2 regions of the Rhizobium azibense genome follow, and region 2 is predicted to be linked to the other one. Evidence: predicted binding sites of a transcription regulator. Region 2 holds the regulator's gene; the other holds the start of a gene.
What was found. The regulator HrcA, encoded in region 2, represses chaperone genes, less so after heat shock. The targets are predictions, from matches to a motif close to GTTAGCACTCNCNNNNNGNGAGTGCTAAC.

Region 1: EV130_RS05985 (co-chaperone GroES) is a predicted target of HrcA. The motif match lies at 11,186-11,214, and genes of this name have one in related genera.

What each region holds. Positions count from the first base shown of each region.
Region 1 is NZ_SMBJ01000002.1:384,566-400,256, reverse strand. It holds gene EV130_RS06040 (ABC transporter substrate-binding protein) at 1-367, opposite strand, end outside; gene speB (agmatinase) at 426-1,487, opposite strand; gene EV130_RS06030 (LysR substrate-binding domain-containing protein) at 1,656-2,687, shown strand; gene EV130_RS06025 (aminotransferase) at 2,712-3,875, shown strand; gene EV130_RS06020 (lytic transglycosylase domain-containing protein) at 3,939-4,886, shown strand; gene maiA (maleylacetoacetate isomerase) at 4,895-5,554, opposite strand; gene EV130_RS06010 (fumarylacetoacetate hydrolase family protein) at 5,564-6,580, opposite strand; gene hmgA (homogentisate 1,2-dioxygenase) at 6,620-7,975, opposite strand; gene EV130_RS06000 (MarR family winged helix-turn-helix transcriptional regulator) at 8,043-8,492, shown strand; gene EV130_RS05995 (hypothetical protein) at 8,667-9,059, opposite strand; gene groL (chaperonin GroEL) at 9,131-10,765, opposite strand; gene EV130_RS05985 (co-chaperone GroES) at 10,815-11,132, opposite strand; gene EV130_RS05975 (NADH-quinone oxidoreductase subunit J) at 12,192-12,686, shown strand; gene nuoK (NADH-quinone oxidoreductase subunit NuoK) at 12,686-12,988, shown strand; gene EV130_RS05965 (monovalent cation/H+ antiporter subunit D family protein) at 12,993-14,456, shown strand; gene EV130_RS05960 (hypothetical protein) at 14,453-14,707, shown strand; gene EV130_RS05955 (Na(+)/H(+) antiporter subunit D) at 14,700-15,691, shown strand, end outside.
Region 2 is NZ_SMBJ01000004.1:234,230-249,920, reverse strand. It holds gene EV130_RS11630 (saccharopine dehydrogenase family protein) at 1-195, shown strand, start outside; gene EV130_RS11625 (ABC transporter substrate-binding protein) at 192-1,313, opposite strand; gene fhuF (siderophore-iron reductase FhuF) at 1,310-2,065, opposite strand; gene EV130_RS11615 (TonB-dependent siderophore receptor) at 2,070-4,256, opposite strand; gene gcvA (transcriptional regulator GcvA) at 4,385-5,263, opposite strand; gene EV130_RS11605 (DMT family transporter) at 5,477-6,391, shown strand; gene hemW (radical SAM family heme chaperone HemW) at 6,395-7,597, opposite strand; gene rdgB (RdgB/HAM1 family non-canonical purine NTP pyrophosphatase) at 7,607-8,251, opposite strand; gene EV130_RS11590 (VOC family protein) at 8,259-8,675, opposite strand; gene rph (ribonuclease PH) at 8,672-9,391, opposite strand; gene hrcA (heat-inducible transcriptional repressor HrcA) at 9,574-10,662, shown strand; gene grpE (nucleotide exchange factor GrpE) at 10,763-11,395, shown strand; gene EV130_RS11570 (nucleoside hydrolase) at 11,432-12,376, opposite strand; gene EV130_RS11565 (Hsp20 family protein) at 12,669-13,094, shown strand; gene EV130_RS11560 (BQ00720 family protein) at 13,142-13,399, shown strand; gene trmB (tRNA (guanine(46)-N(7))-methyltransferase TrmB) at 13,410-14,111, opposite strand; gene metK (methionine adenosyltransferase) at 14,108-15,361, opposite strand; gene EV130_RS11545 (helix-turn-helix domain-containing protein) at 15,543-15,691, opposite strand, start outside.

The DNA of each region.
Region 1 (15,691 bases), on a different contig from region 2:
CGTTCTTGAGCTTTGCTGTGTCAATTGCCGTCCACAACTCGGTCGCCTGACCCTTGAGCATTGCGACCTGAGACATCATCGAAAGGTCGGCAGGCGCCTGGCCGGCCTTGGCAGCCTGCTCCAGCTGCACCAGCCAGGCCTCGCCCGTCGGTTCGGCCACCGATTCGACGGCAATGCCTGTTGCCTTGGTGAATTCCGGGAAGATGTTCTTGTCGAACGAATCCTTGAAGTAGCCGCCATAGACGCCAACCTTCAGCGACTTGTCCTGCGCGCGCAGAATGGCGGGCATGGATAGCATGCTGGTGGCGGCGAGGCCGGTTGCCAGCAGGTTTCGGCGGCTCATGGCCGCCTCGAGTATGGTTTTCATGACTTTGTTCCCTCTTTTGTTTGGTCTGACATGTTGCAGTTTCCGGTCGTTGCCGTTTTTAGTCGCCCTTTCCGCCGATGGACGGGCTGAAGACCATCAGGCTCAGGATTTCGAACAGGACCTGGGCGCCGGCATGGGCGGTATTCGTGGTCGCGTCATATTGCGGGGCGACCTCGACAACATCTCCGCCGACAAGATTGATCCCTTTCAGGCCGCGGATCAATTGCAGAACTTCACGCGTGGTCAAGCCGCCGACTTCCGGCGTGCCGGTGCCGGGGGCAAAGCTCGGATCGAGGCTGTCGACGTCGAAGGAAAGATAGGCCGGCGCGTCGCCGACAATTTTCTTCGCCCTTTCGATGATCGCGGACATGCCCATCTCCGTCACCTCCTCGGCGTGGATCACCGTCATTCCGGATTCGTAGGAAAACTCCCAGAGATATTCTGCCGAACCGCGGATCCCGATCTGCACCGTGCGTGTCGGATCGAGCACGCCGTCGAGAACGGCATTGCGGAACGGACCGCCGTGGTGGAATTTTGTCTGGTCGAAGGCGCCGCCGGTGTCACAATGCGCATCGATGTGAATCATGCCGACCGGCTGCTTCTTGCCGAGTGCCTTGAGGATCGGGTGAGTTATCGAGTGATCGCCGCCGACGCAAAGCGGTGCGATTCCTGCATCGACGATCTGGCCGATGCGTTTTTCGATGTCGTCATGGCTGAGCTCCAGTCGGTAACGGCTCTGGAAGGGAACGTCGCCGATGTCGGCTGCGCGAAGATCGAAAAGCGGCGCTGTGCCCAGCACATGGTTATAAGGGCCAATGCGCTCGATTGCGCGCAGTGCCCGCGGTCCGAAGCGCGATCCCGGACGGTTGGTGACGCCGAGATCCATCGGAACGCCGGTGATTGCGACCTGCAGATTGCCGAAATCCGGCTCGTCGGCGCCAACGGGCATATAAGGAGCGCTGAGGAATGTCGGAACGCCGGCATAGGGCGCAAGGCGCGTGCCGCTTTTTGAGAAGATCTTGTCGGCTACCTTGCGGAAGTCGGGGTCGAATATCTCGCCGCCGTGGCTGTCGGCAAACTTTGCGCGCAGTTCTTCGAGCTTCGTCTGATTCCAGGCCAATTCAGTTCACCTCTCATCTTGAACGGCTGGGAAGCGGAACCTTGTTGCGGCATCACATCATTCCCCTCGTCGCTCTTGCTTTTTACCCATTACCTAACAAAATGGTTGGAAATGCAACTCACATTGTTATAGCAGTTAGCGTGAGATTTACTCACATATAGATTGGCCATGTTCAACCGACTGCCGCCGCTGAATTCCCTGCGCGCTTTCGAAGCTGCTGCCCGCCGGGGCTCGGTCTCGGCGGCTGCGCGCGAGCTCAATGTTACGCATGGTGCCGTTAGCCATCAGATCAAGGCGCTGGAGGCGGTCTTCGGCACGCCGCTCTTTGAGCGCAATGGCAAACGGCTGAAGCTTACGCCGCAGGCTGCCCTGCTGTTGCCGGCTCTGACGCATGCATTCGAGAACATTGCGGCGGCAACAGCCCTGGTGACCCGGCCTTCGACAAGCGGGAGCCTTAGAATTTCCTGCGTTCCGGCTTTGCTGTCCTTCTGGCTGATCCCGCGCATGCACCAGTTCAGCGAGCAATTCCCCGATATCAGCCTGACGCTCGTCGCCTCCAATGATCCTGAGCTGCTTTACTCTCCGGATATCGATGTCTGTATTCTCTATGGTGATGGGACCTGGCTGGACTGCTGGGCGCGTCTTTGGAGCAACCTGCAACTCTTTCCGGTCGTCAGCCCAACCCTGATGAACAGCCGGGCACTGCGTTCGGTGCGCGATCTGCGCGACCATGTTCTGCTTCACGGCGACGATGGACGCGAATGGAATACGTGGTTGGCGGCAGCCGACGCGCTGGACATGCCGCGGGGCCGGCAGCACTTCATGAGCGATGCGCGCCTGTCGACGGAGGCGGCCTTGAGCGGGCAGGGGGTCGCACTCGGCGATACGATTACGGCCGGCAGCCTGATTGCTCAAGGCGAACTCGTCGTGCCCTTCGATCTCTCCGTTCCTGCCAATGATGCCTTTTATGTCGCCTGCCGAAACGAGGTGCGCTCCGCGCCGATCGTCAAGGTCTTTGTCGACTGGTTCTTCTCGGCGCTCGAAAGCGACCGCGGAGCAGAACTGCAGGCGTCGGCCCGGCGTGCGATCCGCGGGCGCGGACGCGTCGATGCTTTGGCGGCGGCAGCTGAAAGCTTCACGCCGGTCTCCCGTGCGCGCGCTGCGGCACAACGGCCCGTCAAGCGCCGTTTGAAATCCTGATCGATCTCTCAAGGAAGCCCTGGAATGCCGCTTGCTCATCCAAATCCGCTCGTCGCCCGTCTGTCGCCGCCGCCCATCCCATCGGTACTTGCCTGGGCTTGTGACTATGATGGTGCCAAAGGGCCGCTGATTGATCTGTCCCAGGCTGTACCCGGCTATCCGGCGCATCCAGAGATGCTGCGGCTGCTCGGCGAGGCGGCCGCCTCTCCGGCCATGACCAGCTATGGTGCGATCGAGGGGGAGGAGGTGCTCAGGAAGGCTTATGCGGCACATGTGTCGGCGGTCTATGGCGCCAGCGTTTCTGCCGCCAACATCCACATTACCTCCGGCTGCAACCAGGCCTTCATGTGCAGCACCATCGCGCTTGCCAAGTCGGGCGAGACGATGGCGCTCACCAATCCCTTCTATTTCAACCACGAAACCACGCTTTCGATGCTGGGGATCGGACGTGTTCTCGTCGATTGCGATGCCGCAAATGGCTTCCTGCCGTGCCTGAGATCGGCAGAAGAGGCCCTGATGTCGGGAGTGCGAGGCCTTGCGGTCGTTTCGCCGAACAATCCGACCGGTGCTGTCTATCCGCCGGTGCTGCTTCGCGAACTCTTTCACCTCTGTCAAAAATATGGAGCGTGGCTGATTTTGGACGAAACCTATCGGGACTTCTTGCCGACCGATGCCGGAGCGCCGCACGACCTGCTCTTGATCGAGGATTGGGAAGAGACGCTCGTCCTGCTCTACAGTTTCTCCAAGTCCTTCTGTATTCCGGGTCATCGATTGGGGGCAATCACCGCAGGTCCGCGCATCGTCAGCGAGATCACCAAGATCATGGACAACATGCAGATCTGCGCCCCGCGGGCAGCTCAGGTCGCCGTAGCGGCAGCGCTTCCGATTCTGGCGGAATGGCGGGTGGCAAATCGGCTGGAGATCTTACGCCGTGCCGATGCGCTGAAAGCTGTCATGGCAGCAACAGACGGCTGGTCGATCGCCGCCGTCGGTGCCTATTTTGCCTTCATCCGGCATCCTTACGGCAACACACCTTCCGCCGAGGTGGCGGAAAAGCTGGCGAAGGAAGCTGGAGTGATATGTATCCCCGGAAGCTATTTCGGCGAGGATCAGGAAGATTATCTCCGATTTGCCTTCGCCAATGCCGAAGTTGGCGTGATCTCGCAGTTGCACGAGCGTCTGCGATAGGCGGCTTGCGCGCAATTTTGTGATAGTCTCGCCCGACGATCCGATGGAGTAGGGAGGGCACCGATGAGGCGCTCCAAAGGGAAGGCAGCTCAAAGACTTGCGCCGATCGCAGGTGCGTTCATTGCCACTTTTCTTGTCAGCCACGCTGCGCATTCCCAGCCCGAATGGAGCGTCGCGCCGTCTGCATGTCTTTATTCTCTAGAGGCTTCGGCAGGCGGGCCGGCCCTTTGCGTTAGAAAGGAGAGCTTCAGCGTCGACATTTGCACGGCGATCGATCATTTTGCCCGCGCTAACCGACTTCCTCCTGATTACTTTGCCCGGCTCATCTGGCGGGAAAGCCGTTTCCGCCCCGATGCTCTAAGTCCGAAAGGCGCTGAAGGTATCGCCCAATTCATGCCGGACACTGCCAAATTGCGTGGCCTGGAAAACAGCTATGATGCGCTCAGCGCGCTGCAGGCATCGGCGTCCTATCTTGATGAATTGCGTAACCGTTTCGGCAATTTGGGGCTTGCCGCGGCAGCTTACAATGCCGGCGAGAAAGGTCTTTCGTCATTCCTCGAACATGGCACGTTGCCTTTCGAGACACGAAGCTATGTCACGGCGATAACCGCACACAGCGTTGAAGAATGGAAAAACGGCCCGCCCGACAAAGCAGCACTGGAACTCGATAAGGACAAGACGTTCCTGGAGGCTTGTACTGTTCTTGCCGAAAGCCGCCGCCTAAAGAATGCGCCTTGGCAAGGGGAAGGCAAGTGGGCGCCCTGGGGCGCCCAACTCGCCGCGCACTTCGATCCTGCGGCCGCGCGTAGCCGCTTTCAGGAAGACGTTTCCAAGTTGCCGGCGCCTTTGAACGCTGAAAAACCGCTCATTCTGCGCCAGCGTGACCGCAGCTTCGGCTACCGGCCTCGCTATGTCGCTCGGGTTGCGCGCCAAACGAGGACGGAGGCAAATCAGGTCTGCACCGAGGTGCGCAAGCGCGGCGGTGTCTGCCTCGTGTTCAAGAATGAATAAGTGCCTTTCTATTTGGCCGGAGAGTTCAGGGCCGTCGCCCGATCGGGATGAGCCGCAGCAAAGGCAGGCAGCCTTTCGCATTTTTCGGCGATGGCGCTCGCGCGCGGGAAGGCGGAAAGATCGACGTTCCATCGCCGGGCGTTGTAGATCTGCGGCACGAGGCAAAGGTCAGCCATGGTGGGCTGATCTGCATGGCAGAACTCACCAGCCTCTGTCGCCTTCAACATACGCTCGAAGGCCTCAAGACCCTCGCGGATGAATTTTCCCATCCATGCCAGCCGGGCAGCGTGGGGATCGTCCGATTGCCGCATGACATGGGAAACGACGCTCAGATTGCAGATAGGGTGAATGTCCATCGCGATGGCATAAGAAAGGGCCCTGACGCGCTGCCGACCCAAAGCATCTGGAGGCAGCAGGCCGGCGTTCGGCCGCGTTTCCGAAAGATACTCGATGATGGCGAGCGACTGCGTCAGCGTCTCGCCGTCGATGGCAAGCACGGGAACCAGACCCTGGGGATTTCGCGCGAGATGAGCCGCCTGCTTGTGTTGGCTTGCCAGCAGATCGACGGGAACCGACCGATAGGGAATTGCCAGCATGTTGAGTGCGATACGGACGCGATAGCTTGCCGAAGAGCGCCAGTAGTCGAAAAGAACGGTATCGCTTGGCATGGTCTGACCTCATGGTCTTTCGTAGCTGGCAACGACCTGCTCGATGGCTCCGAAGATCGAGCGTCCCTGTGCATCCTTCATCTCGATGCGGACGGTATCGCCGAACCGCATGAAGGGTGTTGCGGCCGCGCCGGTCGCGATTGTCTCGATCATGCGGATCTCCGCGATGCAGGAATACCCGGCGCCGCCTTGGGAGATTGGCTTGCCCGGCCCGTCGTCGAGCTTGTTTGAGACGGTCCCCGAGCCGATGATCGTGCCGGCGCCAAGCGGTCGGGTCTTTGCAGCGTGGGCGATGAGTTCACCGAAATCGAAGGTCATGTCGATGCCGGCATTGGCTCGCCCGAAGGGCTGGCCGTTGAGGTCGACGAGGAGCGGCAGATGCAGTTTTCCCCCATCCCAGGCATCACCAAGCTCGTCTATCGTCACCGCAACCGGCGAGAATGCAGAAGAGGGTTTTGACTGGAAGAATCCAAAGCCTTTTGCAAGTTCGGCCGCGATCAGTCCGCGCAGGGAAATATCGTTGGCGAGCATGACGAGCCGGATGGCTCTACGCGCCTCGTCGATCGTTGAGCCCATTGGCACGTCGTCGACGATGACGGCGATCTCCGCTTCCATGTCGATGCCATAGGATTCGTCCGCCATGAGAATGGCATCGCGCGGCCCAAGAAAGCTGTCGGATCCACCTTGATACATCAACGGCTCGGTCCAGAAGCTGGCCGGCATCTCGGCGTTGCGCGCCTTGCGAACCAGCTCGACGTGGTTGACGTAGGCTGAACCATCCGCCCATTGATAAGCGCGCGGGAGCGGCGATGCGGCATGGTGTTCGTGAAATCGCACGGCAGGTTGCGCGCCGGTTTCCAGACCCTCTGCAACCGCGGCTAGGCGTGGTGCGGCGTGCGCCCAGTCATCGAGCGCGGCCTGAAGCGTCCGGGCGATATGACCGACTTCGGAGCATTGGCTGAGGTCTTTGGAGACGACGACCAGGCGGCCGTCACGGGTGGAGTCCTTGAGCGATGCAAGCTTCATGCGTTGGGGTTCCGTTTCTTTTATAGCTGGTAACCGGCTTCACTTGATCCCGGGCGTTCCGTCGAATTTGCGCTCCAGGCCATCCCAGCATTCGAGATAGTTATCCTGCAGCGTCTCAAGCTCGGCAGCGTATCGTGTTAGTTGCTGCGGATAGCGGGTCTCGAACATGAAGGCCATCGTGTGGTCGAGCTTCACGGGCTGCAGATCGACGCTGGATGCCATTTCGAAGCCAAGCGAGTCCGGTCCATGCGGCAGCATCATGTTGTGCAGGCTCATGCCGCCCGGGACGAAACCCTGCGCCTTGGCATCGTATTGACCATGGATGAGCCCCATGAACTCGCTCATGATGTTACGATGGTACCACGGCGGACGAAATGTATGTTCTGCCACCAGCCATCGCGGCGGAAAGATGACGAAGTCGACATTGGCCGTTCCCTCTTCGCCCGAAGGCGCCGTCAGCACGGTAAAGATCGATGGATCGGGATGATCGAAGAGGATTGCGCCGACGGGCGCGAAAGTGCGCAGATCATACTTGAACGGCGCATAGTTGCCGTGCCAGGCCACCACGTCGAGTGGCGAATGGCCAATCTCGGTCGCATAGAACTTGCCGCACCATTTGACGTGGAGACGGCACGGGATTTCCTTGTCTTCGTAGGCGGCCGCCGGCGTCTTGAAATCGCGCGGGTTGGCAAGGCAATTGGCACCGATCGGTCCGCGATCCGGCAGGGTGAACTTGGCGCCATAGTTCTCGCAAATATAACCGCGCCACTCGGGACCCTGGCCGAGGCGCTCTACCTTGAAGATCATCCCACGCGGAATAAGGCAGATCTCCAAAGGCTCGACATCGATGATCCCCATTTCGGTGAACACGCGGATAGGGCCAAGCTGCGGCACGACCAGCAATTCTCCATCGGCATTGAAGAAATAGTCATCAACCATGTCGCCATTGAAGACATAGGCATGGGCAGCCATGCCGGTCTGGGTCATGACATCGCCGGCTGCTGTCATCGTGCGGATGCCGGCGAGGAAGCTGAGTTCGTCCGCTGGCGCCGGGATGGGGTCCCAGCGCAACTGACCGAGCGGCAGCGAATGATCATCGAGACAGGGCGCTGATTTCCAGAAGGGATAACTGGCGTTGGAAAAGCGGCCTGTGTGGCGCACACTCGGACGAATGCGGTAGAGCCAGGAGCGTTCGTTGGTGCCGCGCGGCGCGGTAAAAGGCGAGCCTGACAATTGTTCGGCATAAAGCCCGTAATTGCATTTCTGCGGACTGTTCTGGCCCTGCGGCAGCGCACCGGGCAGGGACTCCGTCTCGAAATCATTGCCAAAGCCAGGCATGTATTTCGGATTGTTGACGACGGCATGGGCAGCCGTGCTCCTCGTCTTGTCCAGCATCGCTTGCACCTCCTCTGCAGATATAGTTACAAACGTAACTGTCGATTTTGTAACTATCAAGGAAGCCATGGACATCAGTGATTTCGATCTCGAGCAGTTCCTGCCGTTTCGCCTCAATCGCGCCGCGGAATTCGTCGCCCTGCGCTTTGCTGCCGCCTACAAGGCCAAATATGACCTGACGAGGCCGGAGTGGCGCACGCTGGCGGCACTTGGAAGTTCAGGGCGTATGACGGCAAAGGAGATCGGCGTTCATTCGACGATGCACAAGACCAAGGTCAGTCGTGCGGTTTTTTCGCTTGAGAGACGCCGCTGGCTGAAGCGGACGCAGCACGAGGAAGACCGCCGCGTCGAGTATCTCGAGTTGACGGCTGCCGGAAGCACCGCCTATCGCGAACTGACGATGCTCGCCGTTCACTATTCGGCGGAAGTAGCGTCGCTTCTCGGCGCGGAAGGCCTGAAGGCGCTCTCCTCCGGTTTGAGCGCTGTGGAGGCTGCCATGGTCAAACGGCGCCGCTAGCTTTGACCGGGTTCGCGTGTAGGACCTGCAGGTTCAAATCCTGTGGTCATCGAAGCCTCCATCGGCGAGCGTCGGAGGCTCCTTTTTCGAAACGATCACGCTTCATGTGCTGTTGTGGCGGATAGAGGAAGCACCGCCGGATTGGGGCGCCAAGCGAGTCTCAGGCAGGAGGCTTCAGGCCGAGAGCGCGGTGCTGCAGCCTTCGGCGATCTTGCTGTCGGCTGAGGTTTGTCCTGGCATGGTTGCCCATCCGCCGGCTTCGATGAACTGGCGCTTCTTATAGCTGTCTGGAAGAGCCTTGAATTCGACTAGTTTTGCGGCGGCATCCGGCGCACTGTTGAACCGGTCAACGCATATGGCCGATGCAAGTTCTCCACGGGCTGTTTCGCCCGCAGTCGTCGCCGCTTTGAGGGAAGTGCTGCCCGTCACCCAGCCCCCCCAGCTAAATCCGACGATGATCGTGGCCACTGCAGTGACGACACAAGCCCATACGAGGATCGTCTTCGATGGCTGATAAGTGTTGAAACGTTGCGAAATCGATGTTTTGCTGCTGCTTTGCACTGCCATTGGAATTCTCCTTGCAATGTTGTTTGATTCACCGCTGCGGCCGTCCTGGCCGAGCGGCTCAGGCACTTTCCTCAGTATCCCATGCCACTCATGCCGCCGCTTCCGGCCGGCAGTGCAGATTCTCTTTCGGGAATATCGGCAATCACCGCTTCGGCGGTGATCAGAAGTGCTGCGATCGAGCCGGCGTCTTGCAAAGCGGTCCGCACCACCTTGGCAGGATCGACGATGCCAGCCTTTATCATATCGACATAGGTCTCCATCTGTGCGTCGAACCCTTGGTTGTAATCCGTGCTGTCGGCGAGTTTACCAATTACGATAGAGCCTTCGACGCCGGCATTGTCGGCGATCTGCCGGATCGGGGCTTCCAGCGCCCTCAGCACGACAGAAATCCCCGCCGTCACGTCGGCGTTTTCTGCAGATAGCCCCGCCAGGACCGACTTGGCGCGCAACAGGGCGACGCCTCCGCCCGGAACGATACCTTCCTCGACCGCCGCACGCGTGGCGTTAAGGGCATCGTCGATGCGGTCCTTCTTCTCCTTGACTTCAATTTCGGTCGAGCCACCGACGCGGATCACCGCAACGCCGCCGGCGAGTTTTGCGAGGCGCTCTTGCAGCTTTTCCTTGTCGTAGTCGGAGGTGGTTTCCTCGATCTGCGCCTTGATCTGGCTGATGCGTCGAGCGATCTCGGATTTTTCACCTGCGCCGTCTATGATCGTGGTGGTATCCTTTTCGATCAGGGCCCGCTTGGTGCGCCCAAGCATATCCAGCGTGACATTTTCCAGCTTGACGCCGAGATCCTCGGAGATCATCTGGCCAGCCGTCAAAATGGCGATGTCCTCAAGCATGGCCTTGCGGCGATCGCCGAAGCCCGGGGCCTTGACGGCAGCGACCTTCAATCCGCCACGCAGCTTGTTGACGACCAATGTGGCCAGAGCCTCGCCTTCGACATCTTCGGAAATAATAAGCAGCGACTTGCCGCTTTGCACCACGGCTTCGAGGATGGGCAGCATTGCCTGCAGATTGCCGAGCTTCTTCTCATAGACAAGAATATATGGGTCCTCCAGCTCCACGCGCATTTTTTCGGCATTGGTTACAAAGTAAGGCGAGAGATAGCCCCGGTCGAACTGCATGCCCTCGACGACATTGAGTTCAGTATCGGCCGTCCTGGCCTCCTCGACTGTGATCACACCATCGTTGCCAACCTTTTCCATCGCATCAGCGATCATTTTTCCCACCGTCGCATCGCCATTGGCGGCGATTGTGCCGACCTGGGCGATCTCGCTTGATGAGCTAACCTTCGTGGCGCGCGCTTTGATTTCCGCGAGTACGGCCGCAACGCCAAGATCGATGCCGCGCCTCAAATCCATCGGGTTCATCCCGGCCGCAACAAGTTTGGCGCCTTCGCGAAAGATCGAGGCTGCGAGCACGGTCGCGGTTGTGGTGCCATCGCCCGCAAGATCGTTGGTCTTGGATGCCACCTCGCGCACCATCTGCGCGCCCATGTTCTCGAATTTGTCTGCAAGTTCGATTTCCTTGGCGACCGCGACGCCGTCCTTCGTGATGCGTGGCGCGCCATAGGACTTGTCGATGACGACGTTGCGGCCTTTGGGACCTAGCGTTACCTTGACGGCATTGTTGAGCACCTCGACCCCGCGAAGCAGACGATCGCGCGCGTCGGTGGAGAAGATGATTTGCTTGGCAGACATTGTCTGTGGTCCAGTTCTGTCTTGAGAGTCGGGGTCGGAATTCGGCCGATCAGCCGGCCGTATCGGCGGTCGCCTCGGTCTTTTCGGCGATGCCCATGATGTCGCACTCCTTGACGATCCGGAGATCTTCGCCGTCGATCCCGATCTCTGTTCCCGTCCACTTTGCGAACAGGATCACTTCGCCGGACTCCTCGTCGAGCGGCATCAGTCGCTCATTTTCGTCGCGCAAGCCCGGCCCAAAGGCGATCACTTCGCCCTCCTGCGGCTTTTCCTTGGCGGTGTCGGGAATGATGATCCCGCCCTTGGATCTAAGGTCACCTTTCGCGCGCCGTATGACGACGCGGTCGTGGAGAGGACGGAATGTCATGAAGATCTTTCTGCGGTCGGCGCATAGGGTGGCCGCATCTATTACATAACATCTCTGGCACTCGATTGGTAGGAGTGCCAAGAAATATTATCTGCAAGCGAATAATCCAGATCATTATCGTTCAGAAATACAAAAAGCTCTTCGCTAGACCGTAGAGTTTTAGTTCGATTTTCATGAAGTTTTCATTTGAATCCTGAACTTATACCGCAGAACAGACCGCGAGGTCGTTAAAGTATCCAAGACGATTTTTCGGAGCATTAGCTCTCCGCGCTCGAGGCCATTTCCAACGCCCGGCAGGCGATATCGCTGCCGTCATAGCCGAACCCAAACTGCCTTGCCCGGTGCTGGTGGGCTCGTCGCTTGGTGGCTTCGTCGCTGGCCGCGGAACGAACGGTGGCGACGGCGGATTTCCTCGTTTCATGCTTTCATCAACCTCCAACGGGTGACGAACTGCAGGGATGTTTGTCATCAACGGCATGACGCCGCGTCGCGGTGAACGAAGGTTTCGTGAAGACCTCAGATCCGGAGCCTGCGTGCCGCGACTTTTCGCACCCCACTGTCCTGACGCACGGCAAGCACGATCGGCCCATCGGTCGGACATGTCGCAATAATAAGAGCGATGGACGGCCGCTTGTGGATCTTTGCCGAGAGCGCCGCTTCGCCCTTTTTACGACGGGGCCGACGCTTTGGGCGCGAACTGGCGATGTTCGTGAAGGCAGCAAATCGAGAGTGAATATAAAGGCTGGCCCCGGCCAAGCAGATTGGTTGACGCTGGCCGGAAGCAGACCAGGAACGAAGCCGTGGCGGCGCGCCCGTCGCAACCAAAACCTCCTTGCCGTAAGACTGGTGGACGAGCTTTCCGGCGGGCAACGCAAGCCTCTGGATTGCCTTGGCGCGCGGCCGGCCACATCACAACCGCAGTGGCTTGTCTGCCGACGACAATAATCTTGTGAAAAATCCGATACTAGGGCACAATTTATAAATGCACCTGAAGTGCGGAGCTATCTCAAATCCGGCCGTCTCGCGCCGAGTGACAGCTCGCGTGGGAGGGTCGCGTCGATGGGTCAGGGGTTCTTTCTTCTGTTCGCTGCGGTGTCCGTGATCACGGCCCTGACCGTGGTCCTGGCGCGGAATCCGGTTCACTGCGCATTGGCGCTGATGGCATGTTTCCTGCAGATTTCGGCAATCTTCGTCCTGCTCGAAGCGCCACTGCTCGCGGTCATCCAGATCTTCGTATATGTCGGCGCAATCATGGTCCTGTTCCTGTTCGTGATCATGATGATCGATGTGCGTGAAGCAATGTCGCAGCGGTTCCTGCCAGGCGGCAACCTGCCGGCTCTGGTGATGCTGGTTCTGCTGGGGATCGAGATGTCGGTATTGGTGCTTTGGAGCGATCGATTTTCCGTCACGGTTCCTGCAGGCGGCGGTGATGAGATCAGGCAGCTCAGCACGACGCTGTTCGCCGGTTATCTTCTGCCGTTTGAGGCCGCCTCCGTCATCCTGTTGGTGGCCCTGATCGGCGCCATCGTACTGGCGCGCAAGGAGCAGGGGTGATGGTTCCGCTATCGTGGTATATCCTGCTTGGGGTGATCCTGTTCGTGATCGGAGCAGCTGGCGTGCTGCTCAGGCGCAATATCCTGGTCGTGCTGATGTCGCTGGAGTTGCTGCTAAACTCGGTCAACATCAATTTCGTCGCTTTCGGGCGCATCTACGACGACTTCCGCGGGCAGATCTTCGCCATCTTCGTCATCGCAATCACTGCGGCGGAGGTCGCCGTTGCTCTTGGCATCGTGGTTGCTCTTGTAAGGAACAAATCCACCCTCAAGGTCGACGACGTGACCATGATGAAAGGATAAGGGCTTGGACCCGGTGATATCGATCAGGCCGCTGCTTGCCATCGCCGTCCCGGGCCTGACCGCTGTGGCAGTTCTTCTTCTGAATAACCGTGAGAAATTTCGCGATCTCGTCTCGCCGCTGGCCGCGATCGTCCTGTTTGCGATTGTCGCCTCTATGGCGCCCACGGTGTTGGCGGGCGGAACCGTCGATTTGCGCCTGTTCGAGATCCTGCCGGGGGCCGACTTCGCTTTCCGGGCGGATGCGCTCGGAATGGTATTCGCCAGCGTCTCTTCCCTCCTATGGATCGTCGCCGCCGTCTACTCCCTCGGCTATATGCGGCACTTGAACGAGCATGCGCAGACCCGATTCTTTGCCTGTTTCGCCACCAGCCTCGCGGCGGCCATCGGAGGCGCATTTGCCGCCAACCTGTTCACCTTGGTGATCTTCTACGAAGTGCTCAGCCTCGTTACCTATCCGCTCGTTTACCACCACGAGGATGAAGAGGGATGGGCGGGCAGCCGCAAATACCTCGTCTATTTGATGGGCGCGTCGAAAAGCGCGCTGCTTGCCGCGCTGGCACTGACCTATTCCATCGCAGGATCGCTCGACTTTGTGGCGGGGGGGCTATTGCAGGGCGTCAATGCCTCGGCGCCGCTGCTGACGGTCGTCTATTTCTGCTATCTATTCGGCTTCGCCAAGGCTGCGGTGATGCCCATGCACGCCTGGCTTCCGGCCGCTATGGTGGCGCCAACACCTGTCAGCGCGCTCTTGCATGCAGTAGCTGTCGTCAAGATGGGGGTGTTCTGCGTGCTGCGGGTGGTGTTTCATGTCTTCGGCGTCGGGCTGGTTGGAGGACTGGGCCTTGGGATCGCCACGGCCTACCTGGTTTCATTCACGATCCTGATGGCGTCGGTCTACGCCCTGACACGGGACGACCTGAAAGCTAGGCTTGCCTATTCGACCGTTTCCCAACTTTCCTACATCGTGCTGGGCGCGGTCCTGTTGTCGCCGGTCGCAATGGTCGGCGGGATCATCCATATTGCGGCGCATGCATTTTCCAAGATCACGTTGTTTTTTTGCGCCGGGTCGATCTACTGCGCATCGGGGAAGCGCAACATCAGCGACATGGCCGGCATCGGCCGCCGGCTGCCCTGGACGATGGGGGCATTCTTCGTCGCCTCGCTCAGCATGATCGGTGTGCCGCCCACCGCGGGATTCGTCAGCAAATGGTATCTGACGCTGGGGTCGGTCGATGCCGGACAGATCTCGTTCCTGGTCGTGCTCCTGGTGAGTTCGATCCTGAATGCCGCCTATTTCCTGCCGGTCAGCTATGTCGCCTTTTTCGGGACCGAGCCGCAGGAGAGCCGGGCGACGGTCCGCGAAATTCCGATGATTACGATTCCGCTCGTCGTAACCGCCATTTTATCGGTGCTGATGGGCATCTTCCCCGATTATTTCCTTACCCTGGCGGACGGAGTGGTTAAATGATCAAGCGCGTGGTCGACTTCTTTGGTGACGAGAAATGGGCAAGGCAGCGCCGCCGGCTGTTCTATCTGGCACTCGTTCTGATCGTCGCCGCCGACTTTCTGGTTATTCGCGAACACGCCGAATATCTTTGGGAGCGCCTGCCTGGCTGGTCCGCCGTCTACGGTTTCGGCTCCTGTGTTCTGCTCATCTTCGTTTCAAAGTTTCTCGGCCATCGGATCGGGCTGATGCGGCGCGAGGACTATTATGACTGAGTTCATCCACCCGGCTCTGCTCTTCATTCTCGGTGCTCTGCCGATCCCGTTCCTCAGAGGATCGATCGGCAAGGCCTATCTGCTGCTGATCCCGACGCTGGCGATCCTTGCCGTGCTCACGATGCAGCCGGGCACTTATGGCGAGGCGAGGTTTATCGGGCAGGAAATCCTGATTGCAAGGGTCGACAGGCTGAGTATCGTCTTCGCCACCGTTTTCACGGTCATGGCGCTGATCGGCACCGTCTACGCGTTGCACCTGACACGCACCGGCCAGCATGTGGCCGCGTTCATCTACGTCGGCAGCGCACTCGGCGTGGTATTTGCCGGTGACTACCTGACCCTCTATCTGTTCTGGGAAGGCATGGCATTTTCCTCTGCCTATCTGGTTTTTGCCCAGGGAGGCGACAAGGCGATCCGGGCAGGCTTCCGGTATCTCATGGTCCATATCACCGGAGGGGTCTGCTTGCTCGGCGGCATTGTTCTCCACGGGCTGGCAACAGGTTCATCGCTGTTCGGCCCGATCGAGGGGGAAATGGGCGTGGCCGTCATCTTGATTCTCGCCGGTTTCATCCTCAACGCCGCAGTGCCGCCGCTTAACGCCTGGCTCACCGACGCCTATCCGGAGGCGACCGTCACAGGCGCGGTGTTCATGAGCGCTTTTACCACGAAGACCGCCGTCTACGTGTTGGCGCGTGCGTTTCCCGGGACCGAGCTCTTGGTCTGGCTCGGCACCGCAATGGCGCTCTACGGCGTAATCTACGCGGTGCTGGAGAACGACTGCCGGCGGCTGCTTGCCTATCACATCGTCAGCCAGGTGGGATACATGGTGGCAGGCGTCGGCATTGGGACCGAGATGGCGGTGAACGGAGCAACCAGCCATGCCTTCGCCCATATCCTCTACAAGGGGCTCCTATTCATGGGCGCGGGGGCTGTGATTCATGTCACTGGTCGGCGCAAGCTCACCGAACTTGGCGGACTCTACAA
Region 2 (15,691 bases):
ATCGAGATTGCCGGCGCGCGCCGCACGGCAATCGCCTGGACGACCTCGGCGTCCGTCGTCGCCGTCATCGAAATGGTTCGCGACGGCAAGCTGCCGGCAACGGGTTTCCTGCATCAGGAGCACATCCCGCTCGATGTGTTTTTGCAGACGCCGACGGGAAGCCTGTTCAAGGCGAGCGCCTCAAGTCGCCATTAGGCCTTGAGGCTCGTCCAATAGGCACCTTCGAAAGGGACCGCGGCAAAACGCGCGTTGATCTCGGCAAGACTGCTTGCCGGATAGACGTCGTGGAAAAGCTCCGGCCTTAGCCAGGTTGCCACCGCTTCGGCTGCCAGGATGTTCAGCGGCACGGCATTGAAGAAATTCCACATACCGTGGACGTTGCCTTCGCGAACCGCCTTCAGCGGTGCAAGATTCGGCATCTTCACCGTCTCGCCGAGCGAGCGCTGGGCTTGCGATGGATCGACGCCGGGACCGATTGAAAAGGCCGAATAGGTGCCGCCGGGTGATCCGGTGGCAATGTAGACATCGGGGTCGGCTTCAAGGATATATTCCGCAGTCACCGGTCCGCCCTGGGGAGGAAGGTTCTTGTCGGCGGCGTTGCGGCCGCCTGAAAGCGTGATCAGTTCGCCAAGCCCGGTGCGGCCGATTGCCCAGCTTGCGCGGACCTTGCTTGGAAAGGCATCCATCAGTACGAGAGGCCCCGTTTCCGTGGCTGCCTTGGCCTTGATGCGCTCCAGCCGCGTCTCGTAGAACCTGGCGAAATCTTCGGCCTGCTCGTTCCGCTCGAAGATCCGGCCGAGAAGGCGCATGTCGCGCGGCGTGGTCTTCAGCGGGTCGCGATTGAAATCGACAACGACGACCGGCACGCCGACGGCGTCGAGATACTGTATCGCACGCTGGCCGGGTTCGCCGTCGGCCTGCCACATGGCCATGATCGCAAGGTCGGCATTGAGCGAAAGCGCTGCCTCGAAGGACAGCCCATCCGCCTGGCCATTGCCGACGAAAGGCACGTTTTCGATTGCCGGAAATTTCTGCCGGAAGGCCTCATAGATAAAGGGATTGTCGCCCTTCATGTCGTCTGCCCAGCCGGCGAGCAGGCTGACGGGATCGGGATGGATCAGCGACAGGGCGACAAGATTGAATCCGGTCCCAAGGATTACCGCTTCCGGCTTTTTCCTGATCGTCACCTTGCGGCCGATGGCATCCGTGATGGTGAGCGGCCAGGCAGTCTGCGCCTTTGCAACATGCGGAGCACAAAGGACGACGGAAGCCATAGCGATCAGATTTCGCCGCGTGATGACAAGCTCGGTCATTGAGGGTTCCTCTGGCTTGGCAATGCGCAGAGTTTGCCGCAGCTTGGAATTCCGGGAAGCATGTATCGAAGGCAGCAGACCTTGCGCCGTGCAACCTTTTCACCCTCCTCATCCAGGTAGCTGAGGCAGCCGCAAAACGGGTTTACGCCGCCATCCGGCAGGGTGCCGTGCGCAAAGAGCGGAAGATCGGGACCGCCTGACGGTGCTCCTCCAGTCAGGCGCAATGCATAATCGATATAGACGGCAGCGTTGTTCCAGCACAGCCTTGCCGAGATCCCGCAGGCCCTCAGCCGCATCACCGCTTCACCAAGGTGGTGTTCAAGAAGGGGGCCGACGGCGGCGAAACTTTCGGTCTCCACCTCGCTTTCAATCGTGCCGGCATGCGGGACGCCGAAGGCGCGTGGCAGGCCGTTATCCTCCAATGCAATCGTCATCTCTTCGAATCCGACCGGAAGCGCCTGGCCGCTTAGGCGCCGGGCAAGCAAATAGGGGATGGAAAGTGCGGAAAAATAGTAGAGCGACCACATGGAAACGACGGCGCGCCGGTCGCTGGCGCCGGATACTTCCGCATAGCGATCGATCGCGCGCTGAAAGCCGCCTTCCCGGAAAAAGGCAGGCAGTGGCACGCCGCCGGCAAGCGCCTTGCTCAACATCATCTTGTCCCGGCACCAGGCATGCTCGCCGCAAAAGGCTGGCGAAAGGCAAAGCAGCCCGTCTTCGATACTCCTCTCCCGATGCGACGCGCTTGCCATCGGCCTACCAAGTGTAGCGAAGGGTGCCGATCACCGAGCGGCCCTGGTCGCGGTAGCAGAAGTCCGCCGAGCAGACGGGCTCGCGGCGGTCGAACAGGTTGGTGGCGTTCACCTGCAGGCTGAGACCATCATACTTGTCGTCGAGTGCCGCAAAGTCGTAGCTGACTGCTGCATCGAAAAGCACGCGGGCACTGTTTTCCGTCGTGTTTTCATCATTGCCGTAGCTCTTGCCGATGTAGCGGGCACCCAGGCCGAGGCCCAGTCCATAAACCGGGCTGGTTTCCTGGAATCGGTAGTAGGCCCAGAGCGATGCCATGTGCTTCGGCACGGAGGAGACATAGTTGTCGACAGTACCCGTCGGGCCTTCGAGGATCTTGGCCTGCGTAAAGGTATAGGACGCGACCAGCGACAGGCCGTTGTCGAGGCTCGTGTTGGCCTCGATCTCGAGGCCACGGGAACGAATCTTGCCCCGCTGGACCTGAATGTTTGCCGGACCGCTCGGCAGGTTTACGACTTCGTAATAGAGACTGTTTTTCTGATCGATATTGAACAGGGCGGCAGAAAGCATCGTATTGCTGTCCGGCAACAGGTATTTGACGCCAATCTCTTCCTGTTCACTTTCGGTGGGTTTGAAGGGGGCGTTGGTTTGCCTGTTGATACCGGCATTCGGCGCGAAGGCGGTCGAATAGCTGATATAGGGAACGAGGCCGAAGTCGGTCTCGTAGCTCAGGCCGATCCGGCCGGAGAACTCCTTGTCCTTCTGTGAGACGGTGTCCTCGGTGTCTGCAACCAGATCGGTATTCTCCGTATCGGTCCAAACCCAGTCGTAACGCCCGCCGAGCGTCAGCAGCCAGGCGTCGTAGCGCATCTGATCCTGCAGGTAGGTGCCCGCCTGCCACTGGTCCTGAACGGTGCGGGTCTGGAAGTCGATGTGCGGGACTGGAGCGCCTGCGCTCGGATCGTTGGTATCAAGCGGCGGGGAGACGCCGCGGCCGTCGAGTGAACGCCAGCGAAGCCGGGTCAAGTCGATGCCGGCGAGCAGCGTATGGTCGACATCGCCCGTATCGAAGCTCGCCTCGAGCTGGTTGTCGATGACAAAAGCCGCAAGGCGCTCGTCAAACGTGCCGGCGCTGCGATCGAGCAGCGTTGGATCGAGCGCGTTTGGTGCGTAGGCGAAGGCCCAATCCGTGTCGATGTTCAATGTCGAGAAGCGTGCATTCTGGCGGAAGACGAAGGTGTCGTTGAGCCTGTGTTCGAACTCATAGCCGATGCGGCCCTGGTTCTGAACAGAATCGTTGAAGGCAGGATTGCCAGCGAAATAATCCGTTACTTCGCCGGTGACCGGGTCGTTGTAATAGGCTGCCGTGCCACCTGTCTTCGTGCGTGAATATTCGCCGAGGATGGTAAGCTTTGTGTCCTCGTCCGGCTTCCATGTGAAAGCCGGCGCGATGTAGACGCGGTCGTCGGGAACGCTGATCTGCTCCGTATTGGCATCACGATAAAGGCCGGTGAGGCGATAGTAGAAGGGATCACGGTCGTTAACGGGACCAGTGAAATCAAACTGGCTCTGGTAACGCTGCTGCGTGCCGTATTGCAACTGGAGTTCACGATAGGGCTCCTCCGTCGGGCGCTTGGTGATCAGGTTGTAGAGACCACCGGCGCCGGAGGCGCCATAAAGAGCCGACGAGGGGCCGCGCAGGATCGAGACGCCCTCAAGGCCGTAGGGTTCGGTCTTGAAGAGCGAAGAGCCGGCGCCTGGCTGGCGCAGGTTGTCGCGAAAGACACCCGTATAGGTGACGTCGAAGCCGCGCACCGTGAAGCTGTCGAAGCGTGGATCGAAACCATAGGCACCCACGCGCGTGCCTGGCGTATAGGCGATCGTGTCGAGCAGCGTTTGGGGATTGCGGTCCTTGAGTTGCTGTTCCGTCACGGACGAGATCGACTGCGGCGTCTCGATGAAAGGCGTATCGGTCTTTGCGCCTGTCGCGCTGCTCTTGCCGACGTAGCCGTCCGCCTGGATGACACCGCCGCTACCGCCGTTGACAATGATGTCCTGAAGCACTGTTGCGCCATCTTCCTGCTGCTTGTCGGCGGCCGTGTCCTGCGCAGCGGCGGGAAGGAGAAGATGGGCCATCGCGGCCCCCGTCAATGCGGAAGCCCGCAGCGACCTGGCAAAGACTTGTATTTTCATCGGCTTGCAACTCTCGGCAGTTTAGTTGATAAATCATGAGTGTCATAGTCAACAAAAAGCCGGATGAAAACCCTTTTATGAGTATTGTACTCCACTTTTTAGGGAAAGAGGCGACAAGCGCGAGGTGGTCACGCTTGCGAAAGCAGCCAACGCCTGAAGGCCGCGACGGCGGGGCGTTCGAGTGCCGCGCCTGGATAGACGAGATGAAAGGCAAGGCGGCTTGCAACACCAAGCGGGAAGGGCGCGACCACGGCGCCTTCGGCGAGTTCCTTGTCCAGAAATGACCGCCGCATCAATGCAAAACCGAGGCCGGCCTTCATGGCTTCGTAGGCGCCATTGCCATGCATGAAGATCGGCCCGCGCGAAGCATCCACCTTCGTCGCGCCTGCTGCCTCCAGCCAGAGCTTCCAGTCGTGCCGGTAGACATCATGGATCAACTGGAATCCGGCGAGCCCATCTGGCAAGGGGTGGTCTCCAAGCTCAGCCGCCAGCGGTGGAATGCAGACCGGCACCAGCTCGTCATCCACCAGCCGCTCACTGACGAGGCCGTCATAGCCGCCAAGCCCGTGCCGGATCGCCAGATCGATGCCATCGCGCTGAAAGTCGAGCACACGATGCGACGCACTGATGCGCACGTCGATCTCCGGATGGATCTCCTCGAAGCGCCCGAGCCGCGGAACAAGCCAATAGGTCGCAAAGCCTGCCGTGCAGGTGACGTTCAGCACACAACCGCGCCCCCGCGCCGCAATCGCAGCCGTCGCCTCTCTCATCAGCCGGAAGGCGGTCTGCAATGTGGCGAAGTAATCCGCGCCCTCGACCGTGAGGGCGAGCGCGCGCGCTTTCCGCTCAAAAAGCCGTATGCGGAGGGCAGCTTCAAGATCGCGGATCTGCAGGCTGACGGCGCCTGGCGTCACATGCAGCTCCTTGGCGGCCTGCGTCATGCTCAGATGCCGCGCCGCAGCTTCAAAGGCCCGTAGGGCCGAAAGGGATGGCAGAAACTCGCTCATGATTTAGTTCAGCTAAAGCGTATGCGGAAAAAGACTCGTTTGTAGAAGCAAAATTATCGAAATAATATCAAAATGAAAGCAATTCACTAAAGAGAATCGTCAAGCGACATTCATCGAGTACAGGTCGCAGCTTTCAGAAGCTGGTGCGCAAGAAACGGGTGGCGAGATCGTCGGCCGCATCGTAAGCCTTGCCAACAATGAAGGGAGAAAGACATGCAGAAACAAATGGGCTTGGCCGAATGGAGCATGCTTGTGGTCCTGTCACTTCTTTGGGGCGGCTCGTTCCTGTTCAACGGCATCCTCGTCAAGGCGCTGCCGCCGTTTACGATCGTCACGGGCAGGGTGCTGCTGGCGGCACTCGCGCTCAATGTCATCGTGCGGCTCATGGGCCACACGATGCCGCGCGACCGCAAGAGTTGGGTTGCCTTCTTCGGCATGGGCGTTCTGAACAACATGATCCCCTTTTGCCTCATCGTCTGGGGCCAGGTTCACATTGCAAGCGGCCTTGCCTCGATCCTGAACGCCACGACGCCGCTCTTTACCGTCGTTGTTGCCCATATACTGACCACCGACGAGAAGATGACCGGCCATCGCCTGATTGGCGTGCTGATCGGATTTGCCGGCGTGGCCTACATGATCGGCTTCGATGTGCTTCACGATCTCGGGTCGAACGTGCTGGCGCAACTCGCCGTACTTGGCGCTGCGATCTCCTATTCCTTCGCCGGCATCTGGGGCCGCCGCTTCCGGGCGATGAACATGCCGCCGCTGCTGCCCGCCGCAGGCCAGGTGACGGCCTCCACCATCCTGATGGTGCCGATCGCGCTGATTGCCGACCGTCCATGGGCATTGCCCGCTCCTGGTATCGAAACCTGGCTGGCGCTGGCCGGCCTCGCACTGCTTTCGACCGCCGTCGCCTATGTGCTGTTCTTCCGGGTTCTCGCAACGGCGGGCGCGACGAACCTGGCGCTGGTGACCTTCCTCATTCCCGTCAGCGCCATTCTGTTGGGTACGCTCATCCTCGGCGAGCAGCTGCAGGCGAAACATCTGATCGGCATGGTGACGATCGCCGTCGGCCTTGCGGCGATCGACGGGCGGTTGATGTCACTTGGGAAAAGGCGGCCAGCCTGAGGCTCAGCAGGCGAGGTCGGCGACGACGGAATCGAGGATCAGCATGCCCGACGGCGTGCAGCGAAGCCGGGAGTTGCCGATCCGCTCGATGAAACCGTGCTCCAGCAGAAATTCTTCGCGCTTCGGATCCGGATCCCGGCCGGAAAGCTGCTGCCAGCGGGCAAGATCGACGCCTTCCTTCAGCCGCAGTCCCATGAGCAGCAGCTCGTCGGCCTGCTCGTCATAGCCGAGCCGTTCCTGCTCAAGAATGCCATGCCCGTCGCGCTCGACAAGCTCGAGCCAGGTCTCCGGCTTGCGCTCGGTCGCCGTTGCGATCTTCTCAGCGCCTTGCGTCAGGCGTCCATGTGCGCCGGGGCCGATCCCGGCATAGTCGCCGTAGCGCCAGTAGGTGAGATTATGGCGGCTCTCGGCGCCGGGCCGGGCATGGTTGGAAACCTCGTAGGCGGGCATGCCCTCGCGTGCCATGATCTCCTGGGTCGCCTCGTAGAGGATCGCCGATTGCTCCCCGTCCGGCACGATCAGCTTGCCGGCCTTGTGCAGGCCGTAGAAGGGCGTGCCCTCCTCGATCGTCAGCTGGTAGAGTGAAAGATGATCGACCGCATAGGAGATCGCCTCCTTCAACTCCTTGTCCCATTCCTCGACGGTCTGGTCGGGGCGGGCATAGATCAGGTCGAAAGACATGCGCGGGAAGATATCGCGCGCCAGCTTGATGGCTTTCAGTGCGTCGGCGACATCGTGCAGGCGGCCGAGGAATTTCAGGTCCCGGTCGTTCAGGGCCTGGACGCCGAGCGACAGGCGATTGACGCCTGCAGCGCGATAGCCGCGGAAGCGATCGGCCTCCACGCTAGAAGGATTGGCCTCCATCGTGACCTCGATGCCGTTTTGCACGTGCCAGTGCTTGGCGATACCATCGAGAATGGCCGAGACCGTTGCTGGATGCATGAGCGAGGGCGTGCCGCCGCCAAGGAAGATGCTCGTCACCGTCTTCGGCCCGCTCAACCGGCGAACGGCCGCCATCTCCTTGACGAATGCAGCGGCGAACCGCTCCTGGTCGATCGGCTGATGACGGACATGGCTGTTGAAGTCGCAATAGGGGCACTTCGCCGCGCAGAACGGCCAATGCACGTAGACGCCGAAACCTGGCTCGCCGGTATCGGGCAGGAGCATCGCATCGCGCGTCAAGCTTGGTGTATCGAGTATCTCCACGAACCGACCTTACGCTTCCAGGCAGGTTTCGACAAAGCGTTTGAATGCGCGCGCCCGATGCGACAGGGCCTGCGGCTCGCCGATATTCCAGCCGTGCTTTTCCTGCGCACTCATCTCGCCGAAGGTGATGTCGTAACCTTCCGGCTGGAAAACCGGATCGTAACCGAAACCCTGGGTGCCGCGCGGCGGCCAGACGACGCTACCTTCCACCTCGCCGCGGAAAAGCTCCGTATGGCCGTCTGGCCATGCAAGGCACAGCACGCTGACAAAGCGCGCGCGCCGTTGCTCCGGCGTAGTGGCTCCGGCTTTCTCCAGCGCCCGTTGCACCTTCTCCATCCCCAACCCAAAGTCGCGCGTGCCGTCGGCAGTCTCGGCCCAGTTGGCCGTATAGACGCCCGGATCGCCACCGAGCGCGTCGATCACCAGTCCCGAATCGTCGGAAAGCGCCGGCATTCCCGCTGCCTTTGCGGAGGCGAGAGCCTTGATCGTCGCGTTTTCCTCGAAGGTCGTGCCGGTTTCGTCAGGCTCGATGAAGTTCAGGTCCGCTGCCGATTTGGCAGTGAAGCCGAGCGGCCCGATCAGGTCCTGGATCTCGCGGATCTTGCCGGCGTTGTGGCTGGCGACGACGATGGTCTTCGTTTCAAGCGTGCGCATGGTCGTCCTATTCGATGCCCCAGATTCTGGCTTCGGCGCATTCGAGGCTGTTTCCCGCCGGGTCGCGGAAATAGATCGAGCGGCCGCCGTTCGGCCAGTGCACTTCCGATTCGATTTCGATGCCTTCGGCCCTGAGCTTCTGCGCCATGACATCGATGTTCTTACCAGACACCCGGAAGCATGCGTGGCCCTGACCTTTCGTGCCGTGGGCCGGCACCTGCAGGGCACCGGCGGCTGGCGGCTTCACCGTTTCATCGGGATTGAAGATCAACAGCACGCCTTGCCCGCAGCGGAAGAATACATGCCGGTTTGCGGCGCGCGCGATCTTCGAAAGGCCGAGTACGCCTTCGTAGAAAGCCTCGGCCTTGTCGAGATCATCCGCATAAAGCGCCGTCTCCAGCATGCCTTCCAAAAGGGCAGTCATACGGCGATGGCCTGTTTCTGCATGTCGACGAGTTCCACGATGCCGGCTTTGGCCAGTGTCATCAGCGCGGCAAATTCGCCGTCCGTAAACGGCGTGCCTTCGGCGGTTCCTTGAATTTCAACGATGCCACCCGCCCCTGTCATGACGAAATTCGCATCGGTTTCAGCAGAGGAATCTTCGAGATAATCGAGGTCGATCACCGGCTGGCTGGCGAAGATGCCGCACGAAATTGCGGCGACATGATCCTTGAGCACGCGCTCGACCTTGATCATGTTGCGGGTTTCCATCCACTTCAGGCAGTCGTAGAGCGCAATCCAGGCGCCTGTAATGGAGGCCGTGCGCGTGCCGCCGTCAGCCTGAATGACGTCGCAGTCGAGGGTGATCTGGCGCTCGCCGAGTTCCTTGAGATCGACGACGGCACGAAGGGAGCGGCCGATCAGGCGCTGAATTTCCTGTGTGCGTCCGCCCTGCTTGCCGGCTGCGGCCTCGCGTTTCATGCGCTCGCCGGTTGCCCGCGGCAGCATGCCGTATTCGGCCGTGACCCAGCCCTTTCCAGTGTTGCGCAGCCATGGTGGCGTCTTTTCTTCCAGGCTTGCGGTACACAGCACATGCGTATCGCCGAATTTGACGAGGCAGGAACCTTCCGCATGCTTTGAAAAATTGCGCTCGAAAGTGACTTTGCGCATCTGGTCGGTTTTTCTGCCTGAAGGCCGCATTGTGATCTCCTGAAACATGATGCCGAAAACCGTGAAGCGGCTTGCGCAAAACATCATGCATGCTTGAATGGTGTCGACAGCTTCTACGATTGGCCGCAGCCATTTGCAAATTCCCTTTTGCTACGAGGACGAGAACGGCTATATTTTAAGGATCGTCATCAAAGGCAGGTCCAAGGAAGTTCATGGGGTTCAGGTCGACGTCGGTTTCGGATGCCGTTGCTGCGCTGGATGAACGCTCCAAGGAAATCTTCCGCCGCATCGTTGAAGGTTATCTTGAAAGTGGCGAGCCTCTCGGCTCGCGCAATCTTTCGCGCATTCTGCCCATGTCGCTGTCGCCGGCGTCGGTTCGCAACGTGATGAGCGACCTGGAAGAGTTGGGCCTGATCTACTCGCCACATGTCAGCGCCGGACGCCTGCCGACGCAGGGCGGCCTTCGCTTCTTCGTCGATGCCTTCATGCAGGTCGGCGACCTTTCGGCCGAGGACCGTGCGAATATCGACCGCCAGGTCCGCCCCGAAAGCCGCGATAATCCGGTTGAATCGATGATGAACGAGGCAAGCCGGATGTTGTCGGGCATTTCGCGCGGCGCAGGGCTCGTCATCACCTCGAAGAGCGACCCGGTTCTCAAGCATGTCGAATTCATCCGCCTGGAGCCCACCAAGGCGTTGGCAGTGCTCGTCGGCGATCACGATCAGGTCGAAAACCGCATCATCGAATTGCCGGCAGGCGTTACGTCGTCGCAGCTGACGGAGGCCGCCAATTTCCTCAATGCCCATATGTCCGGCCAGACATTGCCGGAATTGCGCAAGCAGCTCAGCCGCTTGAAGGAGAACGTCCGCCACGAGCTCGACGCGTTGTCGCGCGATCTCGTCGAGCGCGGTATCGCGGTGTGGTCTGGCGATACGGATGAAGGCAAGCCGCCGCAGCTTATCATCCGCGGCCGATCCAACCTGCTCGAGGGCCTGGCAGGCGCGGAGGACCTCGATCGTCTCCGCATGCTCTTCGACGATCTCGAAAAGAAGGACAGCTTGATCGAGCTGCTGAACCTTGCCGAGACCGGTCCGGGCGTGCGCATCTTCATCGGTTCTGAGAACAAGCTGTTTTCACTTTCCGGCTCGTCGCTGATTGTTGCGCCCTATCGCGACGATGACGACCGCATTGTCGGCGCCGTCGGCGTCATCGGACCGACGCGGCTCAATTATTCACGCATCGTGCCGATGGTGGACTACACCGCCCAGCTGATTTCCCGGCTTGCGCGCGGCACGCTTTAAAAGAACGGAATTTTCTCTTCTTCGTCACGCAGACTTGATTTTTTGCGGTCAAAGCTCGATATCGGGCCCATCCCAAGAGAACCTACTACCGGAGACCGTCATGACTGACGAAACGACGAAAAACGGATCTGACGCTGCCGCGGCTGAAGCCGCAGACGACGTTGCCGCAAACGTCGAGAACGAAACCACGGTGGAAGCGCCGCGCCAGCCGGATCCGCTCGAAGTGCTCAAGGCTGAAAATGCCGAGCTGCGCGACCGTTATCTGCGCCTGGCCGCCGAAATGGACAATCTGCGCCGCCGCACAGAGCGCGACGTGAAGGATGCAAAATCCTACTCAGTCGCCGGCTTTGCGCGCGATATGCTTGCCGTTTCGGACAATCTGCGCCGCGCGCTGGATGCCATACCGCCCGAGGCGAAGGAAGCGGGCGAGACGGGCCTCAACACTTTGATCGAAGGTGTCGAGATGACGGAGCGCTCCATGCTCTCGGCGCTGGAGCGCCACGGTGTCCGCAAGTTGGATCCCATCGGCCAGAAGTTCGATCCGAACTTCCACCAGGCGATGTTCGAGGTTCCGAATGCCGAAGTGGCAAATAACACGGTCGTCCAGGTCGTCCAGGCAGGTTTCACGATCGGCGAGCGTGTTCTTCGTCCCGCAATGGTCGGCGTGGCCAAGGGCGGCCCGAAGGCAGCGGATGCAGATCTCAACACAGCCTTCACCGAAAAGGACGCCTGATCGTCTTCTCAGACGCCGTCGCAATCAGGATGAAAATCAGATGCGGGCGAAGCGCTCGATCAGCAGGTCGAAAAAGCCGTCCGCATCCGCATAGCGCATCACCTTGGCATTGCGCTTGCGGTCGGTCACATGCCACCAGTCGACCACCGTCATGCCGACAGTCAGCTCCGACTTCACCTCTATCTCGACGTTGCAGTCACGGCCCTTGAACAGTTCCGGCTTCAAGAGATAGGCGACGACTGCCGGATCGTGCAGGGGTCCACCGTCAGAACCATATTTCTCGACATCGAAGCGTTCGAAGAATTCCAGCATTTCGACCATCGCTTTGGCCGGTGCCGTGCCGAGATCGGCCATGCGCTTCACACGATCCTTGCGTGTCAGCAACTGATGTGTCACGTCGAGCGGCATCATCACGATGGCCATGCCGGAACGAAAGACGATGTCGGCCGCTTCCGGATCGACATAGATGTTGAATTCGGCGGCGGGCGTTATGTTGCCGCCCTCGAAGAAGCCGCCTCCCATCATCACCAGTTCACGGATGCGCGGGATGATGTCTGGCGCCTTTTGCAAGGCCATGCCGATATTGGTGAGCGGTCCGAGCGTGCAAAGCGTCACCGTACCTTCCGGCTCACGGCGAAGCGTCTCGATGATGAAGTCGACGGCGTGCTGTGCCTCAAGCGGCATCGTCGGCTCGTCGAGCTCCGGTCCATCGAGGCCGGTCTTTCCGTGCACGTGCTCGGCCGTGACCAGCTTGCGCGCCATTGGCGCGTCGGCGCCTGCGAAGACCTTGGTGTCGGTCCGTCCGCAGAGCTCGCAGACGATGCGCGCGTTGCGGCTCGTGTAGGAGAGCGGCACATTGCCTGCAACGGTCGTGATGGCGAGTACTTCGAGCTCTTCGGCACTGCCGAAGGCAAGCATGATGGCCGCTGCATCGTCCTGGCCGGGATCGGTGTCGATGATGATCTTCCTGGGGGTCGCCATTGCGTTGCTCCGTCTCGAGGTGCACGTCGTTTTGGCAGGCACCATTCGTTCATTTTCCCGTCGCAGATCGGCGCAGCCGCTGCGGTCGACGATGTGATGCGAGGCGGCGTGATCTTTGTCAAGCAACGGCCCCAGGTCCAACCGTCTTAAACGCCAGTCCGACCGTCTTAAACTCATGTGACGGCGATGCGTCGCATGTGACTTGCGCCAAAGGCACATACTTCCCATATTAACGGCGTCCGGATGCTACGCTTAGGTCCGGGAAGGTCGCTTGAATCAAGGACTTTGAGAGATGAGCCGCATGACACCTTTCGCCAGCCCGCTGCTTTTGGGTTTCGATGCCATGGAAAAGACGCTTGAACGCATTTCCAAGGCAAGCGATGGTTACCCACCCTACAATATCGAACGTATCGCTCCGGGCCAGGGAGCGCCCGAGCGCCTGCGCATCACGGTTGCCGTTGCGGGTTTCAGCGAAGACGAGCTGGACGTTACGACGGAAGAGAATCAGTTGCTGATCCGCGGTCGCCAGGTCGAGCATGGCGAACATGAATATCTCTATCGCGGCATTGCTGCGCGCCAGTTCCAGCGAACCTTCGTCTTGGCAGACGGCATGCAGGTTCTGGGCGCCAGCCTCAAGAACGGACTGCTGGCCGTCGATCTCGTTCGTCCAGAACCAGCGCGCATGGTGAAGAAAATTAACATTTCGGTCTCACAGTAGGACAACGGCCCATCCGGCTGTTGGTCCCTTCTCCCGGAGGTACAGGAATGTTGATGAAAGAAGCGAATTCTCACCTGACCAAGTCCGAGCTTGCCGGTATCGGCAACGGCGAGGTCGCCTATATCCGCAAAATGCGCAACGACGAGGTTTCGAAGTGCTTTCCCGAAGCACCAGAGATCGATCCGAGCGTCGACCTTTGGGCCCTTTTCGGCGCAGACGGAACGCCGATCCTGCTCACGGACAATCGCTCCAGCACCTTCTTCAAGGCGGCTGAAGACGAATTGAAAACGGTCAGCCTGCACTAGAGATGCAGGCTTAGATCTTTTTGAATGTCAGATAGGCCGAGGATCTGCCCTCGCGCCGGGCCTTGGCCTCGTAGCGTGTGCTCGGCCAGCCCTGATAAGGCGCAAGCCAGTCGGCAGCGTTTTGCGCAAGCCAGTCGAAGCCGCCGTGATCGCGGCACTTCAGCAGGGTCCAGTTCACGTAGGTATCGATGTCCGAGGCGAAGCAGAAGAGGCCGCCCGGCTTCAGCACGCGATGGAAACGGTCGAGATTGGTCTTGGAAACGAAGCGTCGTTTCCAATGCTTCCGTTTCGGCCAGGGATCGGGATAAAGCAGATCGATGTGATCAAGGCAGCCGTTCGGTAACCAGTCGAGAAGCTGCGTTGCATCGTCGTCATAGACGCGGATATTCCTTGCATCCTTCGTCTCGATGCTTGCCAGCAGTTTCTGCATGGAATTGATGAAGGGTTCGACGCCGATGAAGCCGGTCGAGGGCATTTCCAGCGCACGGTGGATCAGATGTTCGCCACCGCCGAAGCCGATTTCCAGGCGCAGTGCTTCTACCGGAACCGGAAAGAGGCTTTTCAGCGGCTCGGGTGGAGCCGCCGAAATATCGATGAGGAATGTCGGGAGCAGGGTGTTCAGTCTTTCCGCCTGATGTTCGCGCAGAGCCTTCCCCTTGCGGCGACCGAAGAACGCCTCCGTCGCGCGCCCCCGACGCTCCATATCCGTCATGCGGCTTCCCGCAGCTTCACGGCTTCCTTCAGCGCCTTGACGAGGTCGGTGCGCTCCCATGAGAACGAGCCGTCACGTCCCGCCTTCCGGCCGAAGTGGCCGTAGGCCGAGGTCTTGGCGTAGATCGGTTTGTTGAGGTCGAGGTGACGGCGGATGCCGGTCGGCGACAGGTCCATGTTCTTGCGGATCGCCGCCTCGACCTGGTCTTCCGTCACGCTCTTGCCGGTGCCGTGCAGGTCGACATAGATCGACAGCGGTTGAGCGACGCCGATTGCATAGGAAAGCTGGATCGTGCAGCGGTCGGCGAGACCTGCGGCAACGACGTTCTTCGCAAGATAGCGGGCAGCATAGGCCGCCGAGCGGTCGACCTTGGTCGTGTCCTTGCCGGAAAACGCCCCGCCGCCGTGCGGAGCGGCACCGCCGTAGGTATCGACGATGATCTTGCGGCCGGTGAGACCGGCATCGCCGTCCGGACCGCCGATGACGAACTTGCCGGTCGGGTTGATGTACCAGTTGCAATCCGTGGCAATCGGCAGCTCACCGAGCGCTTCGCGGATATAGGGCTCGACGACAGCGCGAACCTTGCTGGAATCCCAGCTCTCGTCGAGGTGCTGGGTCGACAAGACGATCGAGGTCACCTCGGCCGGCTTGCCGTCGATGTAGCGCACGGTCACCTGGCTCTTGGCGTCCGGACCGAGCCTGGCGACATCGCCGTCGCCCTTCTTGCGGGCCGCGGCAAGCAGCTGCAGGATCTTGTGGGAATAGTAGATCGGCGCCGGCATGAGGTCCGGCGTTTCCTTGCATGCGTAACCGAACATGATGCCCTGGTCACCGGCGCCTTCGTCACCCTGCTGGTCGGCTGCGTTGTCGACGCCCTGAGCGATATCGGCAGACTGCGAGTGCAAAAGCACGTCGATCTTCGCCGTCTTCCAGTGGAAGCCCTCCTGCTCGTAGCCGATGTCCTTGATGGCGCGGCGGGCGGCAGCCTTGAATTTCGACGGGTTGATGACGTCCTTGCCGTCCTTGCCCTTCTTCATCAGGCTTGGTGGCAGACGGACTTCACCGGCGATCACGACGCGGTTCGTCGTTGCCAGGGTTTCGCAGGCAATGCGCACGCCCCAGGGGTTGACGCCGGTCTTGGCCGCCTCACGATAGACCAGATCCACGATCTCGTCCGAGATGCGGTCACACACCTTGTCCGGGTGACCTTCGGCGACTGACTCACTGGTGAAAAGATAATTCGCGCGCATTTTCGGGATTCCCCTCAAAGAACAAAAGCCGTTAGTTGGTACTCATTTCGCGTTCGAAAAACAAGCACAGAAGGACATAAATATATCTTTATATCTACCATGAAATGATAAATTTTGCCCCGAAAAAGCAAAAAAGGTGGCCTTTCGACCACCTTTTGAAAAACCGGAAGCATCAAGGGATTCAGTCCGTGTCGGCCTCGGCGGCAAGTGCCTTCACAAGCTCCACGACCTTGCGGCGAACCTTCGGGTCGGAAATCTTTACGAACGCCCGGTTGAGCTGAAGGCCCTCCGAGGAAGAGAGGAAATCGACCACATAATTCGAGCTCGACG